Regions from separate parts of the Kribbella sp. VKM Ac-2566 genome, predicted to be linked through region 3. Evidence: riboswitches for the same ligand, from Rfam matches in the RefSeq annotation. Region 3 holds a riboswitch; each other region holds the start of a gene.
The links. Region 3 has a riboswitch for thiamine pyrophosphate ahead of thiC (phosphomethylpyrimidine synthase ThiC). Riboswitches for the same ligand answer to the same signal wherever they lie in the genome.
Positions count from the first base shown of each region.

Region 1: linked by a shared signal. The riboswitch ahead of thiS (sulfur carrier protein ThiS) and the one ahead of thiC (phosphomethylpyrimidine synthase ThiC) in region 3 are both predicted to bind thiamine pyrophosphate.
Region 2: linked by a shared signal. The riboswitch ahead of EV647_RS01220 (cytosine permease) and the one ahead of thiC (phosphomethylpyrimidine synthase ThiC) in region 3 are both predicted to bind thiamine pyrophosphate.

Region 1 covers NZ_SODT01000009.1:617,037-622,589, forward strand. Annotated here, with positions in the region: gene EV647_RS14405 (DUF6807 family protein) at 1-1,635, shown strand, start outside; gene EV647_RS14410 (thiazole synthase) at 1,610-2,383, opposite strand; gene thiS (sulfur carrier protein ThiS) at 2,386-2,589, opposite strand; TPP riboswitch at 2,580-2,691, opposite strand; gene EV647_RS14420 (NUDIX domain-containing protein) at 2,711-3,106, opposite strand; gene EV647_RS14425 (DUF5937 family protein) at 3,103-4,050, opposite strand; gene EV647_RS14430 (pyridoxamine 5'-phosphate oxidase family protein) at 4,135-4,539, shown strand; gene EV647_RS14435 (YceI family protein) at 4,571-5,107, shown strand; gene EV647_RS14440 (G5 domain-containing protein) at 5,065-5,553, opposite strand, start outside.
Region 2 covers NZ_SODT01000001.1:246,745-252,297, forward strand. Annotated here, with positions in the region: gene EV647_RS01200 (ATP-binding protein) at 1-896, shown strand, start outside; gene EV647_RS01205 (DUF3152 domain-containing protein) at 945-1,811, shown strand; gene EV647_RS01210 (hypothetical protein) at 1,842-2,648, shown strand; gene EV647_RS01215 (alpha/beta fold hydrolase) at 2,645-3,304, shown strand; TPP riboswitch at 3,323-3,440, shown strand; gene EV647_RS01220 (cytosine permease) at 3,436-4,761, shown strand; gene EV647_RS01225 (hypothetical protein) at 4,700-5,080, opposite strand; gene EV647_RS01230 (class I SAM-dependent methyltransferase) at 5,149-5,553, shown strand, end outside.
Region 3 covers NZ_SODT01000009.1:771,680-777,232, reverse strand. Annotated here, with positions in the region: gene thiC (phosphomethylpyrimidine synthase ThiC) at 1-1,503, opposite strand, end outside; TPP riboswitch at 1,494-1,617, opposite strand; gene EV647_RS15180 (1-acyl-sn-glycerol-3-phosphate acyltransferase) at 1,670-2,416, shown strand; gene EV647_RS15175 (hypothetical protein) at 2,542-3,072, shown strand; gene EV647_RS15170 (hypothetical protein) at 3,119-3,352, opposite strand; gene EV647_RS15165 (inorganic phosphate transporter) at 3,366-4,502, opposite strand; gene EV647_RS15160 (inorganic phosphate transporter) at 4,592-5,553, opposite strand, start outside.

The DNA.
Region 1 (5,553 bases), 150 kb from region 3:
GACCTCGGCAACCCGCTGTTCCAGCAGATCCTGCGCGGCATCACGAACGCGTCCGCGGCGGCCGGGTACAAGGTGCTGGTCGCCGAGACCGACGAGGACCCGAACGCCGAGGCGGCGATCGCGATCGAGGCCCGGCGGCGCTGCGACGCGCTGATCATGGTCTCGCCGCGGATCGACGAGGAGCGGCTGCTCGAACTCCTGCCGCAGGTGCAACCGGTGATCCTGGTCAACCGCCAGGGGCCGGCGGAGGTGACGTCGGTGGTGGTCGACTACGGTCGCGCCGTACGGATCGTCGTCGATCATCTGGTCGGACTCGGCCACCGGCGGCTCGCGTTCCTGTCCGGCCCGGCGGCGAGCACGTCCAACGTGCTGCGGCTGCAGGCGCTCGCGGTCGCCGAGCGGGAGATCCCGGGGCTGGAGCTCGTCCGGCTCGAATGTGGCCGGTCGATCGAGGACGGGTACGCCGCGGTGGAGCGGGTGCTCGAATCGCAGGTCACCGCGGTCGTCGCGTTCAACGATCTGGTGGCGTTCGGGCTGCTCGCGCGGCTCAACGAGGTCGGGGTCGCCGTACCGGCTGATCTGTCGGTGACAGGGATGGACGACATCGGGCTCGCGCGCTTCGCCGTACCGTCGCTGACGACTGTGCGGGTGCCGCAGAAGGATCTCGGTGAACTTGCGTGGCGGCGGTTGCACGCGTCGATCACGGGGCTTTCGGACGAGGTGGGCGGCGTACCGGAGCTGCGGCTGGCGGTGCGGGCGAGTACGGGGCCGGTGCCGCAGGAGCCGCGTTCCGAAGCGTCAGCCGATCAGGTCGGGTGGCAGCAGCAGGGGGACATCTTCGCGCTCGGGAGTTCGGCGGGGTTGCTCGCGCGGTACGAGTTCGGACGGCGGATGCCGCAGGTCCACGCACCGCGTCCTTATCTGCACCCAGTCCGAACGCTCGGCGGGCACCCGCTGACCGAGGTCAGCCCGGTCGACCATAGGCATCACTACGGTGTCTCGCTCGCCGTCGCGCAAGTCAACGGCACCTCGCACTGGGGCGGCCGGACGTACGTGCGCGGTCAGGGCCCGACCCTTCTCACGAACCACGGCCAGCAACGCAGCCGCGGAGTCACCGTCAACAACCGCGAGCTCGTCGACGACATCACCTGGTACGACGAGCAAGGGCGACCGCAACTGGTCGAACGTCGGTACCTGTTTGGCGATCTCGCCTTCGGTGGTTGGCGACTCGACTGGCGCAGCATCCTCACCGCCCGCTACGGCTCGATCCGGATCGACAGCCCGGCCACCAACGGTCGCGAGGGAGCGGCGTACGGCGGTCTCTTCTGGCGTCTGCCTGCCGCGGAGACGACTGTGCTCAGTGCCGACGGCGAAGGGCTGGAGGCCGCCTTCGGGTCTCGTAGCCCGTGGCTCGCGTTCGTCCAAGGCGATGTCAGCCTGCTGTTGCTGCAGCCGGATCAGGTCTGGCCGTGGTTCTTGCGATCCGAGGAGTACGTCGGCGCGTGCCCGGCGCTCGCGTGGGAGCAGCCGTTGGTGCTGCAACCCAACCAGGATCTGACGTTGTCGCTCACCGCGCTCCTGCTGGACCGGGCGGTCGACGCGGCCGAGGCTAAAACGTTGGCAGGCCAGTTGTAGGCGACGACGCCAGCGCCGACTGCCATCTCTTCGGCACCCGGCCGGCGAGGCGTGCGTTCCGGCCGGCCGAGACGGCGTCGCGCATCGCGGCGGCCATCAGAGCGGGTTTCTCCGCACGGGTCACCGGGGTGGCGAGCATGACCGCGTCGCATCCGAGTTCCATCGCCAGCGCGGCGTCACTCGCCGTACCGATGCCCGCATCCACGATCACCGGGACGTTCGCCGCCTCGGCGATCAGCGCGATGTTGTGCGGGTTGCGGATCCCCAGCGCCGAACCGATGGGTGCGGCCAACGGCATCACGGCCGCGCAGCCGGCCTGCTCGAGGCGGCGGGCGAGGATCGGGTCGTCGTTCGTGTACGGCAACACCGTGAAACCGTCGGCCACCAACGCCTCCACGGCATCGAGCAGCTCGAACGGGTCCGGCAGCAGCAGGTGGTCGTCGGCAACGACCTCGACCTTGATCAGGTCGGTCCCGAGCGCCTCGCGGGCCAGCTTGGCGGTCAGCACGGCCTCGGCCGCGGTGTGGCAGCCGGCCGTGTTCGGCAGTACGTCGATATTGTGCTTCTTCAGCACGTCGAGCACCGAGCCTTCGTGACCCGTGCCGAGCCGGCGCATCGCGACCGTGGTGAGTTGGGTGCCGGAGGCAATCAATGCCTCCTCCATCACTTCCAGGTTGGCCGAACCGCCGGTCCCCATGATGAGGCGCGACGTGTACGTGCGCCCGCCGAGCTCCAGTGGATCATCCATGGTCAGCCTCCCTGCGTCGCGCTGACGATCTCGACCCGGTCGCCCGGCCGCAGGGTGGTCTGCGCCCATTCGGCCTTGGTCAGCACGTTCTGGTTCACCGCGACCGCGATCCCGGTGGCGCGATCGGAGTACTCCGCGATCAACTCAGCCACGGATTTGCCGGCCGGTACGTCGACCGCCGTACCGTTCACCCAGACGGATTCCATCGCTTCCTCCCTACGCCGGAATTACCCGATTCAGGTTCAGCGGTCGGTGACGGTCCGGTCACCCTCTCAGCCCACTCCCTGCGAGCTCCCGCGGACGTTTCGACTCTAACTCACGTCTCAACTAGGACGCGAGTCCGTCTCGCAACAGCGGAAGCACCTGCTCCCGCACGGCCGGTGCGACGTTCAGACCGTCTTCGGAAGTGATCCAGCGGAGGTCGGCGAGCTCCGCGGCGGGCTGCGGGACCTGCTGCAGCTCGACGGCGTACACAGTCATCTGCATCCATTGGTTCTCGAGCGCGGCCTGGTTCTCCACGGTGGCAAGGAACTTCGGTTTGTACGGCGTGACGCCCAGCTCCTCGTGCATCTCCCGGGCCAACGTCTCCAGCGGCGCCTCGCCCGGCTCCGGTTTCCCGCCCGGAAGATAGAAGACGTCCGGCGCGGCCTGCTTGCTCACCACCAGGAGCCGTCCGTCCTGCACAACTGCCGCCGCGATCACGATCAGCACATCGGTCGTCACTGTGCTTCTCCAATACCAGTCAGGAGGGCCGCGAGTTCGGTCGGGCGGTAGAGGACCTGTTTGCCGGTGCGTTGCGGTTCGACGAGCCCGGTACGGCGCAGTAGTTGCAGGTGCTGGCTCACCGCGGACGGCGTCACCTTCAGTTCGCCGGCCAGGTCGGTCGTCGTACGGGGATAGGAGAGGAGCGCGAGGATGTGCGCTCTCGGCGTACCGATCAATTGCGCGAGGTCGTGGCGCGACGGTGGCTCGACGACGGACCACAGGTTTGCCTGACCGCGTGGCGGGTAGCCGAGCAGTGGTTCGGCGCCGGGGTCGAACGGGATGACGGCGTGCGGTCCGAACAGGGTCGGTTGCAGTACAAGCCCGCGACCGTCGACGTGTTCGGTGCGGCTCTGCTCGGCTACGCGGTCGACCTTGAGCAGACCATCGGCGTACGTGATTGCCGGGCCCAGCCCGTTGAGCATCGCGCCCGTTCCTTGCTGGGTGACGACGTGGCCGCGGTAGCTGATGTCGGCGGAGAGGAGGGTGCGCATGCGGCTCCAGTACGGCGCCATCACGGCGTCCCAGTACTCGTGGAGTGCCTCGACCACCTTGTCCACGGTGAGGTCTTCCGGCAGCTCGCCGTTGACCGCTACGAGTTGTCGCTCGAAGGTTTCGGGGTTGACGGTCGCGATCAGGTCGAGCTCGTCGGAGAGCTGAGTGAGCGGCGAGGTCGGTCGTGGCGTCAGGAAGTCCGGACTGCCCATGGTGTCGTTGACGAGCCACCGCAGTACGGACCAATCCAGGGCGGCCACCTGCGGCTGTACGGTGCGAACCCAGCCGAGCTGCAGCGGGAAGCGGCCGGGATCCCGGAGCGCCCGCAACGACAGCACCATCTCCGCCACCGGCGACACCGCGAACCGGACGTCGGCCAGATCCTGCGAGTTCAGGACGTAAGTGAGCACGGCGCCTCGCTTTCAGTCACGACCTGAAGTATGGCGGAATTGTCGGTGGCTGGTGGGAGCGTGGTTTCCATGGGATTTCGAGCGATGGACGACGACGAAATTGCAGAGTTCCTGGCGCGGCCGCTGGTGGCCGTGCTGGCAGTCGACGAACCGGGCTGGTCGCCGCATGTGACGCCGGTGTGGTTCCGCCACCTGCCTGACGACAACAGATTCCAGGTGATGACGCCGGCCAAGTCGAAGAAGACCAGACTGCACCGGACCGGCACAGGGGCGCTGTCACTCTCGATCCAGACGGTCGACGGGGCGACGGCGAAGTACGTCAACATGCAGGGCGTGGCGCGATTCCTTCCCCTCGAGCCCGACCTGCTGAACGCGATGGTGGAGAAGTACCTGCCGGAGGAGAACCGCGCGGCGTACCTGGCCAACCCACCCGAGGACTCGATGTTCGACATCACCCCACGCCGCATCACCTCAGCCGTCATCGACTGACAGTTCACCGCGCTGCCTCGTCGTACCCCGTATGAGCGACTATTACGTACTCGACGGGGAGCGGACCCAGATCGGGTTTGTGGCCGCACACCGCGTGGGCGGCAAGGTCCACGGCCGATTCACGGCCTTCGAGGGCGCGTTCCGAGTGGACACCGCGGACCCGGCGGCCTCCACCGGCTGGCTGAGCGTCCAGATGGACAGCGTCGACACCGGCAACGACCGCCGCGACGCCCACCTGCGCCGCGACTTCTTCGGTACGCCGACCTACCCGGCAATGACCTTCGTCGCGACCGCCGTCGTACCGACCGGACCCCAACGCGTCGACGTCACCGGCGACCTGACGATCCGGGGCACCACCCACCCCGTCACCATCCCGTTCGCCCTCACCGCGGCCCCCGACGAACTCCACCTGCAGACGTCCCACCCCATCAACCGCCACACCTGGAACGCCAACTCGAACCGTCTGACGACAGCCCTGGTCCACCCCGACGTAGCCCTGGCCCTGTCCCTCACCGCCACCCGGACCTACTCGCAGGCGATCCCGTCGTCGTCGGCGTCGAGGCGGTAGATGTCGGAGCCGACAACATCGATCGGACCATCGACGTACTCAGGTCCGTTCCCGCTCCCGCCCGAGCAGTCGACGTCACTGGCAATCGGAACGCAACCGGAGTAGTTCGGGTCGCACCCACCGGACTGCTCCGGCTCCTCGACCTTCGTACCCACCGCGGTCACCTGCGAACGCGGCTCCTTCGCCACCTCCTGCCGAACCAGCCGCCTACCCGTCTGTACGCCGTTCACGTAGGTAACCCGGTACACGAGCCGCCGCGTCCCGTTGACCCCCGCCGTACGGATCGTCCGCTCACCCTTCGCCAACGAGTCATCCGTCACCGTCTTCTTCTTGAACGGAATCACCCGAAGCTCCACGACCTCCTTCGTCGTGGTGACACTCGCCTTGGGTGAGCGGGACCTGGTCGGCGTCACAACCGGAGCGGATATGGCACCCGGCCCGGCCGT
Region 2 (5,553 bases), on a different contig from region 3:
GGCACCGGCACCGCGACGACGAGAAGGTCGACCAGTTCAGCGCCGTACTGAAGGCCTTCGCGTTGCGTACGGCGGCGAACGACCGGAAGGGGATCCGCTGGCATCCGCCGGTGGACGTGGCCGCCGCAAAGGGCCGGGCTGACTCCGGTGACCTGGAGATGGATCTGATCGAGCTGTTCACCGACGCCGCGGACCTGGCGGGTGACCTGACGGTCGGGGTCGGGCTGTTCATCGACGAGATGCAGGACATCAGTTCGGACGACCTGTCCGCGCTGTGCGCCGCGTGTCACGAGATCTCGCAGCAGAGCGCGCCGCTGGTCGTCGTCGGCGCGGGCCTGCCGCATCTGCCCGCCGTACTGTCGGCCAGCAAGTCGTACTCCGAGCGGCTGTTCCGCTACATCCGTGTGGACCGGTTGGCGCGGGAGGCGTGCGACCGGGCGCTGATGGTGCCGGCAGAGAGCGAAGGCGTGCAGTACGACGAGGAGGCGCTGGACGAGCTGTACGCGCAGACGGACGGGTACCCGTACTTCGTGCAGGCGTTCGCGCACTCGACCTGGGACCACGCGCCGGCCTCACCCATCACCATCAAGGACGTCGCCGTCGCGGGACCCGAGGCGTCCGCCGAGCTGACCGTCGGCTTCCTCGGCTCCCGCTACGAACGCGCGACCCCCGCGGAACGCGAGTACATGCGCGCCATGGCCGAGCTCGGCATCGGAGTCGACGACGGCTCCGTCCCCACCGCCGAGGTCGCCAACACCCTCAAGCGCAAACCCCAGTCCCTCTCCCCCGCCCGCGACGGCCTGATCAAGAAAGGCCTGGTCTTCTCGGCCGAACGCGGCACCGTCGCCTTCACCGTCCCGCACTTCGGGAAATTCCTGCGGACGAGGACGGCTTAACGAAACCGGGCTTTCGTGCTCTGGCAGGTATCGGTAGGGTCGACTGTCATGACCACCCGGCGGAGCGGCCAGCGCGGACACACGTCTGGGCGTCGGCGGAGTGGGCGGCACAGTCGGCGGAAGTCGTACAAGGGGCAGTGGCTTGTAGTGACTGCGTTGGCGGTGCTGGGGACTGCGGTGGTGGCGCACCCGGACGTCGCGCACCGCAACAGCCTGGCGGCGCAGGCGGTTGCAGGGGTCAACGAGGTTGCTCAGGAAGAGCCGGTGACCTCGGTCACGCCCAAGACGACGCCGGTTCCGATTGCCACGCCGACGCAGAAGTTCACCACTCCGTTGCGACCGGCACCGACCCTGACGCGCAAGCCGAAGGGTGCGAAGCCCAACGTCCTGGTGTCGACCGGGAAGCTTGCTGTGGTGCCTGGGCTCAACAAGGCGACCGGTGTGCGCGACAAGATGACGTACCGCGTGGAGATCGAGCAGGGCGTGTCGGTGAACGGTGCCGCGGTCGCGGCGGCCATCCACAAGACGCTGACGGACCCGCGCGGCTGGCAGGCGGTGCACGAGGTGAGTTTCGAGCGGACGGACAGCGTCGACGCCGACCTCCGGATCATCCTCGCGACGCCGACCCTGACCGACAAGCTCTGTCTGCCGCTCGACACCGGCGGTGAGGTCTCCTGCCGCGTCGAGGACCGCGTCGTGCTCAACGCGAAGCGGTGGCTCTACGCGATCCCGGCGTACAACGGGCAGGTCGACCTGTACCGCAGCTACCTGGTCAACCACGAGGTCGGGCACGCGCTCGGCCACGGGCACTCGACCTGCACGACCCCGAAGACCCCCGCGCCGGTGATGATGCAGCAGACCAAGGGGCTGGCCGGCTGCCTGCCGAACGCCTGGCCGACGATCAAGGCCACCTGAGAAACTGGGTACGACGGGAGGGAGCAGGCGATGTCATCACAGGACTTCCCGACGTACGGCAGGGACGAGCAGCCCGAGCAGCAGGGGTCCGGCGAGGAGCATCACTACGCGCCACCCACGCCGTACGGCGGCGCCACGTACGGCGCTGGTCAGCCCACCCCGCCCGAGCAGTTCCCGTATGCGCCGCCGCAGGCCTACGGAACGCAGCCACCGCCGCAGGGCAACCCGGCGTACCACCAGCCCCCGGCCTACCGTCCCGGTGCACCGTACGGCGCTCCGGCGAGCCCGCAGCCACATGAGCTCCCGACGTACGGCCGCGAGGAGCACTCGCGTGACCCGCGGGCCGCTCGGGTCGTCGGCCTGGCCGCGTTCATCGCCGCGATCTACGGGCTACTGGTTGTCTCCGTCCAGCGCGTCGCCCTCCGTGAGATCTCCCAGGCGCCCGGCTCGCCGCTCAATCACCCACTCCGCACGGACGTGCTCGACGCGATCGGCCAACTGCTGCTCGTGGTCGTCGGCACTGCCGCGCTGGTGATGTGGATCCGCGACGTCCTTGCCCGCCACAAGGTCGGTCGCCGGCCCGACCCGGCCGAGCTGGCCGGTCTGCTCCTCGTCGCAGTGTCCGTCATCCCGATCCTTGTCTGGCTGCTCATGGTGTTGTCCACAGGTCTCGGTGCCAGCGACGACGCGGTCCACCGGCTGCCCACGGCGTACGGCTGGGGTGGTTTCGGCCTGCTGATCCTCGCCGTCGGCCTCTTCCTCGGGTACCGCGAGCTGAAGCCCGACGTACCGAACCCTGTCGTCAAGAGCGCTCCTGCCAAGGCTCCCTGGGAGTGAACGCACCTATCGTCCTCGTGCCCGGCCTGGGCCTCGGCCCGGAGTCGTACGCGCGGACGGTCGAACACCTCGTCACGCCGTACCACGTGGTCACTCTGCCCGGGTACGGCGAACCGGCGGGCACCCGTGAGGACCTGCACCCTCGTGCCCTCGCGGTAGCGCTGGCCGGGAAGATCCGCGAGCGGTCCGTGCTGGTCGGCCACTCGGCGAGCTGTCAGATCGTCGTCGAGCTGGCGATCCGCTACCCCGAGCTGGCCCACGCGCTCGTGCTCGCCGCCCCGACCGGCGACATCCGGCTCTCGAGTTGGGTCGACCGCGCGGTCCGGCTCGTCGGCTCCGCCATCCCGGATGCGCCGAAGCTGGTCCGGATCAGTCCGCAATACGCCCGTACGACGCTGCCGTCGATCGCCCGCGCCGGCGAAGCGTCGAGACACCACGACCTGGCCGCAGTCATGCCCCACGTGCAAGCGCCGGTGGTTCTGGTCCGCGGCCGGCACGACCTGCTGTGTACGGCGGAATGGGTCGAACGGCTCGCGGAACTCAGCCACGGCGAGGCCCGCACGCTGGACTCCGGGGCGCACATGCCGGTCGTGACGAACGGGCCGGAGCTGGCCGCTCTCATAGAACGAGCGGCCGCTCTTCCGCACAGTAGCTGACGAGTTAGACTCATCAGCACAAACCTATGCGGGAGCTCGCACCGAGGATGCGCGGGCTGAGAGGGCGACAGCTGGGTCGCCGACCGCCTGAACCTGACCGGGTAATGCCGGCGTAGGGAGTGGGGTCACTCATGACCGACACAGCTGTTCGTCCTGCCAGTACTACCGAGGCGCCGCTCGTCCTCACCACCGATGCGCCGCGCACGCTCGGTTTCTTCGACCAGTTCACGCTCTGGGGCAACTTCGGCATCTCGCTGTTCGGCCCGGTGACCGGTGCGCTCGTGGCGGCGTACACCGGCTCGCTCTGGCAGGGGCTGCTCGCTGTGGTCGTCGGCTGTGGCATCGGCGCGTTGGTGCTCGGCGGTGCCGCCGTGTTCGGGTCGCACACGGGTGCGCCCGCGATGGCGAGTCTGCGCGGTCTGTTCGGCCGCCGCGGTTCGATCGCGCCGACCGTGCTGAACATCGCGCAGAACGTCGGCTGGGCGACGATGGAGATCATCGTGATCTCGCAGGCCGCGGTCGCGGTCACGAGTGAGCGGTGGCGCTGGCTGTTCGTCGTACTCGCCGGAATCATCGCCACCGCGATGGCGGTCCGTCCGCTCGGCAGCGTGAAGATCCTGCGGAAGTTCATGGTCTGGCTGGTGCTGCTCGCGTCGGTGTACCTGTTCGTGCAGGTGCTCAGCAAGCCGACGCACGCATTGCCGCAGGACAGTGTGTTCGGCTTCTGGCCGGCCGTCGACCTGGCCGCTGCCGGTGTCGTGTCGTTCGCGCCATTGGCGGCTGACTACACGCGGCACTCCCGGACCAACAAGGCCGCGTTCTCCGGGTCCGCACTCGGCTACGGCCTGGCGGCGATCGCGTACTACGCGCTCGGTGTCGTCGCTGTGGCAACGCTGCAGACCAACAGCGACGACGTGATCACCGCACTGGTCACACTGCCCGCGGGTGCGATCGCGCTGCTCGTACTGCTGGTGGACGAGGTCGACGAGGCGTACGCGAACGTCTACTCGACCACGCAGTCCGCACACAATCTGATCGGCCACGTCGACCGCCGCTGGATCTCGGTCGCGATCGGCGTGATCGCCACCGGTATCGCGCTGTTCATCGACCTGGGCAACTACACCCAGTTCCTGTACCTGATCGGCTCGGTCTTCATCCCGTTGTTCGCGGTCGCGATCGCGGACTTCTTCGTGGTCAGCAAGATGAAGTGGGACGTCTCCGGTACGGCGAAGTTCCGCTGGCAACCGACCGCCGCGTGGCTGATCGGCTTCGTCGCGTACCAGTTGGTGAACCCCGGAACCGTCTCCGGCTGGTCCCCGTTCTGGACGAAGGTCCAGCAGGCCCTCTTCAACGACCACCCCGTCCCCACCTGGCTCGGCGCGACGTACACCTCGATCATCGTCTCGATGGTGGCTGCTGTGCTTCTCGGCCGGATCGGTCGCCGGCAGGCTGCCTGAGCAGGGCGAGAGCGACCACCGGGAACACGAGCACGGACAGCAGCCCGGCGCAGACCAGAGCGGCGGCGGTGACCGGTGTCATCAGCCCGGTCGCCACGCCGATCTGCGTCGCCGTCACGATGAACGGCAGCGACGTCGCCTGCAGCAGCGCGGTCGCGGCCGTCGCGCGAGCTCCCAGCGTCCGCACCGCGAGGTACGCCGGTACTCCGCGAACCGCTAGCAGCGCTAGCAGGAACAGCGGCACGCGGACGAGTGCGGCGTCGTGCCACGGGCATCCCCCCTCGCGACACAGACCGTTCAACAGGTCAGTGCCGGCCAACGCTCAGGCGTTACAGGAAGCTCGCCCTGCTGGACAACTGACCCGGAGCACGCGGAATACTGGCGGTCATGCTGAACTCCGCACTGCGTAGTCGGGCCGAGTATGCCGAACTCGGTGCCGACGGACTGGCCGCGCGTACGTCGCCCGAGCGGGACGCGCTGATCGTCAAGGCAGTGGAGGAGCTGCTGGAGGGCCGCGAGTCGGTGCTCGACCTGTGCTGCGGGTACGGACGGGTCGCGCTGCCGCTGCGCCGCGCCGGCAAGGTCGTGCGCGGGCTGGACATCTCGCCGAACCTGCTCGAGGCCGCTCGCGCCCGGGCCGCCGAGGAGGACCTCTCGATCGACTGGGCGATCGGCTCGATGACCGATCTGCCGTACAAGTGGGACTCGTTCGACGCGGTGATCTGCCTGTGGACGGCGTTCCACGAGCTGTTCGCGGAGGACGAGCAGATCTCCACGATCTGCGAGATCTCC
Region 3 (5,553 bases):
GATGTCGGCGGTGATCCGCATCGAGCAGAACTTCGGGCCGCACATCGAGCAGAAGTGCGCGGTCTTCGCGGGCTCGGCCGGCAACGTCTCGTCGTGGAAGGACCGAGCCGTGTCCGGATCCAGCGAGAGGTTGAACTGGTCCTCCCAGCGGAACTCGAACCTTGCCTTGGACAACGTGTCGTCCCAGGCCTGCGCGCCCGGATGCCCCTTGGCCAGATCGGCCGCGTGGGCGGCGATCTTGTAGGTGATCACACCGGTCTTCACGTCGTCACGATCGGGCAGGCCGAGATGCTCCTTGGGCGTGACGTAGCAGAGCATCGCCGTACCCAGCCAGCCGATCTGGGCCGCGCCGATCGCCGACGTGATGTGGTCGTACGCCGGTGCCACATCGGTTGCCAACGGCCCCAAGGTGTAGAACGGCGCCTCCCCACAGAGCTCCTCCTCGAGCCGGACGTTCTCCGCGATCTTGTGCATCGGCACGTGTCCCGGGCCTTCGATCATCACCTGTACGTCGTGCTCCCAGGCGATCCGGGTCAGCTCCCCCAGCGTCCGCAGCTCGGCGAACTGCGCCTCGTCGTTGGCGTCCGCGATACACCCCGGCCGCAACCCGTCACCGAGCGAGAACGTCACGTCGTACTCGCGGAGAATCTCGCACAGCTCCGCGAAATGCGTGTAGAGGAAGGACTCCTGGTGGTGCGCCAGGCACCACGCGGCCATGATCGACCCACCGCGCGACACGATGCCGGTGATCCGCCGTGCGGTCAACGGCACGTATCTCAGCAGTACGCCGGCGTGCACGGTCATGTAGTCCACGCCCTGCTCGCACTGCTCGATCACGGTGTCGCGGTACACCTCCCACGACAGCGCCGCCGGATCGCCCTTCACCTTCTCCAGCGCCTGGTACAGCGGCACCGTCCCGATCGGCACCGGCGAGTTCCGCAGGATCCACTCCCGCGTCTCGTGGATGTTCTTCCCGGTGGACAGGTCCATCACAGTGTCCGCGCCCCAGCGGGTCGCCCAGACGAGTTTCTCCACCTCTTCCTCGACCGAGCTGCTGACCGCGGAGTTGCCGATGTTCGCGTTGACCTTCACCAGGAACTTCTTCCCGATGATCATCGGCTCGCTCTCCGGGTGCTGCCGGTTCGCCGGGATCACCGCGCGTCCGCGCGCCACCTCCGCCCGGACGAACTCCGGATCGAGCCCTTCCCGCAACGCGACGTACCGCATCTCCTCGGTGATCACCCCGGCCCGTGCGTGCCCGAGCTGGGTCCGCGACTCGCGTCCGGCGATCCACTCGCGCCGCAACGCGGGCAGACCGGCCTGGACGTCGATCCGCGCCGACGCGTCGGTGTACGGACCGGACGTGTCGTACAGGTCGAAGTGCTCGCCGTTGGTGAGATTCACGCGGCGCGCCGGTACCCCGAGCTCTCCGCGATAGATCTTCTCCGAGCCCGAGATCGGGCCCGTGGTGACGGCCGGACGGATCGTGCTGACATTCACCATGCTGCTGCTCCCTACGCCGGAATTACCCGGACAGGTTCGGCGGTCGGCGGCGCCGGGTTCGAATCCCAGCCGCCCTCTCAGCCCACTACGGTGCGAGCTCCCGCGATCTCCAGTTGTCACCGCACACCCTAGGCCATGCCATGGACGGGGCCTGTAAGTTCTAGAGATGCGAGATCTTGTGTATCCGCCCGTCGTCGCTTTCGCGAAGACCGCGTTCAAGGTGCTGGACCTGAAGATCCGTCGGACCGGGATCGAGCACGTGCCGCGCACCGGCGGGGCGCTGATCGCGCTCAACCACATCAGCTACGTCGACTTCATCCTCGGCGGGTACGGCGCACTTCCGGCCAAGCGGCTCGTCCGGTTCATGGCGAAGGAGGTGCTGTTCCGCAACCGGTACTCCGGCCCGTTGATGCGCGGAATGCATCACATCCCGGTGGACCGGGACGCAGGCGCCGCGTCGTACCAGCACGCCCTGGACCATCTCGCCGCGGGCGAGGTCGTCGGCGTGTTCCCGGAGGCGACGATCAGCCGGTCGTTCGAGCTCAAGGAGTTCAAGTCCGGCACGGTGCGGATGGCGGCGGAGGCCGGCGTACCGGTGCTGCCGATGATCCTGTGGGGCACGCAGCGGATGTTCACCAAGGACCACCCGCGGGACTTCACCCGGCACCGGCCGATCTCGATCAGCATCGGCGCGCCGATCACCGTGACGCGTGACGACGACCCGGCCGAGGCGACCGCGCACCTACGGTCCACGATGGCGGGGATGCTGGACGAGACGATCCGCGCCTACCCCGAACAACCGGCCGGTGCCTGGTGGTTGCCGGCCGCGTACGGCGGCAGCGCGCCGACTCCCGAGGAGGCCCAACGGCTGGACGCCGAGGAGCTCGCCCGGCGGGCAGCGAAACGTCGGTAAACCGGACCAGACCTTGACCCTCGGGCCGGTCCGAGGGTACGAAGTCTGTCGTTGACGGAACAGGAACCTGGGGGGTCCCTGTGCGGCGGGCGGCTGCGGTGGCTCGCGTACTAGAGCTGGCGGGGATGGTTTTGTTCGATTCATCGGAAGAACTGCACTTGTTCGACCCGGGGGCGCTGACACCCGCCCCGCACGTGTCCGAGCACATCCCGGACGCCGGGGCGTTCTTCGTCGACTGGGCGACTCGCGGGCTGTCCGCGGAGCGCGCCCGGGAGATCGAGTCGGCAGTGAACGGCCGGCGCAACCAGAACGGCTGGTTCCCGCTCGAGTCGCTGGACACCATCGGCCGCAAGGGGTTCTGGCGTGGTCCACTGACCTATCTGGCCCGGATGACGGCCGACGACGCGCGGATCGTGCAGGTGTGGGCCACGGACGGCCTTGGTGGCAACCAGGCGAGCCGCATCGAGGCGACCGTCGACCACCTGCTCCACCAGCAAGGCCACGCGGCCGCGGCCACCTGGGCGGTCGCTGTCCGCCCACGCACCTACCTGGACCCAGAGGTCCTCGGCGACCGCCTCCTGGCCGCCTGGGAGTACAACCTCGGCTCCATCCGCGCCAAGGACGTGGCCAAGTCCGTACGCCGCTGGAACCGCTAAAAGACCGCTGTACGACGGGCAGCCGCCAGACCGCCCGTCGTACAGCTCAATGGAACTGCGGAATGATCAGGTACAGGCCATATAGCACTGCTGCCAGACAGGCCGCGAAACACAGTGCAGCCACACCTGTGTCCACGAAGGACGGTTGCCGCTTCTCGTCAATCGCCACGGCCCGCCGCGACATAGCGGTCACACCGAACGCGAACAGCACCGCCAGGCCGACACCGAAGAGCAGGCTGACCAGTGCGACCTCACCGAGGGCACTCCAGTTGATATGCATCGCCGTACTCCTCTCAGGCCGCAGCGGCGGTGGTGGACGGTGTGGTGGAGCTCGGGTACTCGTTGACATTCTCCGAGGTCACCGGGCGGCGCCGGGACGCGGCGTAGATGCCGCCACCGGCCGCGACCGCGAGGACCGCGATGATGACGACACCGAGGTTGCCGGAGTCGGCGACCCGGCCGGACAGCGCACCCACGATCGCAGCGGCCGGCAGCGTCAGCAGCCAGGCCACGGCCATCCGGCCGGCGACGGTCCAGCGCACCTCGGCCAGCCGCTTGCCGAGGCCGGCGCCGAGGATGCTGCCGGAGCAGACCTGAGTGGTGGACAGCGGGAAGCCCAGGTGGGACGACGCCAGCAGCACGGCGGTCGAGCTCGTCTCCGCGGAGAAGCCCTGCGGCGACTCGATTTCGGCCAGGCCCTTGCCCATCGTCCGGATGATCCGCCAGCCGCCCAGGTAGGTGCCCGCCGCGATTGCCAAGCCGGCCGCCAGGATCACCCACAGCGGCGGCCGCGACCCCGAGGCGAGGCTGCCGGAGGTGATCAGCACCAGCGTGATGACGCCCATCGTCTTCTGCGCGTCGCCGGTGCCGTGCGCGAGCGAGACCAGCGACGCGGACGCGATCTGCCCGGCCCGGAACCCGTCGTCGACCGACTTCTTCCGCGCCCGTGCGGTGATCTTGTAGGCCAGGTAGGTCCCGAGCAGCGCGACCGCACCGGCCACCACCGGGGCCGCGATCGCCGGGACGATGATCTTCTGGACGACGGTGCCGAAATGTACGGCGCTGCTCCCGGACGCGATCCAGGTGGCGCCGATCAGGCCGCCGAACAGCGCGTGCGACGAGGAGCTCGGCAGACCGAGGTACCAGGTCAGCAGGTTCCAGAGGATCGCTCCGACGAGCCCGCCGAAGATCACCGGCACGGTCACCTTGGCGTCGTCCACGATGCCGCTGGAGATGGTCTTGGCCACCTCGGTGGAGATGAAGGCGCCGACGAGGTTCAGGACGGCGGACAGCGCGACCGCGATCTTCGGTTTCAGGGCGCCGGTGGCGATCGAGGTCGCCATCGCGTTGGCGGTGTCGTGGAACCCGTTGGTGAAGTCGAACACCAGCGCGGTGACGATCACCACGACGACGAGGAACGAAAGGTCCATAGCGACCACTTCCCGGTTAGGCGGACGATCGGCGGCGTCGATCGACCGTAGGCCGGGTGGGTGAACTCGAAATGAACCGGTTCGGGAGATTACTCGAGGATCAGGTGGGCCAACCAGTAGACGCCGGCGGCGACGATGCCGGCGGCGGGGATGGTCAGGATCCACGCGGTGACGATGCCCTTGGCGACGCCCCAGCGCACGGCGGACAGGCGCTTGGTGGCGCCGGCGCCCATCACCGCGGAGGTGATCGTGTGGGTGGTGGAGACCGGGGCGTGCAGGCCGATCGCCATCACGTACAGCACGGTGGCGGCGACCGCCTCGGAGGCGAACCCGCGGGCCGGGTCGAGGTGGATGATCCGGCGGCCGAGGGTCCGCATGATCCGCCAGCCGCCGGAGTACGTGCCGAGCGAGATCGCGGTCGCGGCCGAGATCTTCACCCACAGCGGAATGCCGTCGCCCTTCTGCACGTGGCCCGTGGTGAGCAGCGCCAGGAAGATCACGCCCATCGTCTTCTGCGCGTCCTGCAGACCGTGCCCGAGCGCCATCGCGGCCGCCGACACCGACTGCGCCATCCGGAAGCCGCGAGTGGTCTTGCCCGGGTTCCGGTGCCGGAACAGCCAGAGGATCGCGATCATCAGCAGGAACGCGCCGAAAAAGCCGACAGCCGGCGACAGCACCATCGGGATGACGACCTTGTCGACGATGCCGGACCACAGCACCGTGCTGGTCGAGGCCAGGCCGGCCCCGACCAGGCCGCCGATCAACGCGTGCGACGAGGAGCTGGGCAGGCCGAAGTACCAGGTGATCAGGTTCCAGGTGATGGCGCCGATCAGGGCCGCGATCACGATGACCAGGCCGTGCTGACCGGCCGGTGCGGTGATGATGCCCTTGCCGATCGTCTCGGCCACCTCGGTGCCGGCCAACGCGCCGAGGAAGTTGCACGCCGCAGCCAGCACCAGCGCGACCCGCGGCGTCAGCGCCCGGGTGGACACCGACGTCGCGATCGCGTTGGCGGCGTCGTGGAAGCCGTTGGTGTAGTCGAACGCGAGCG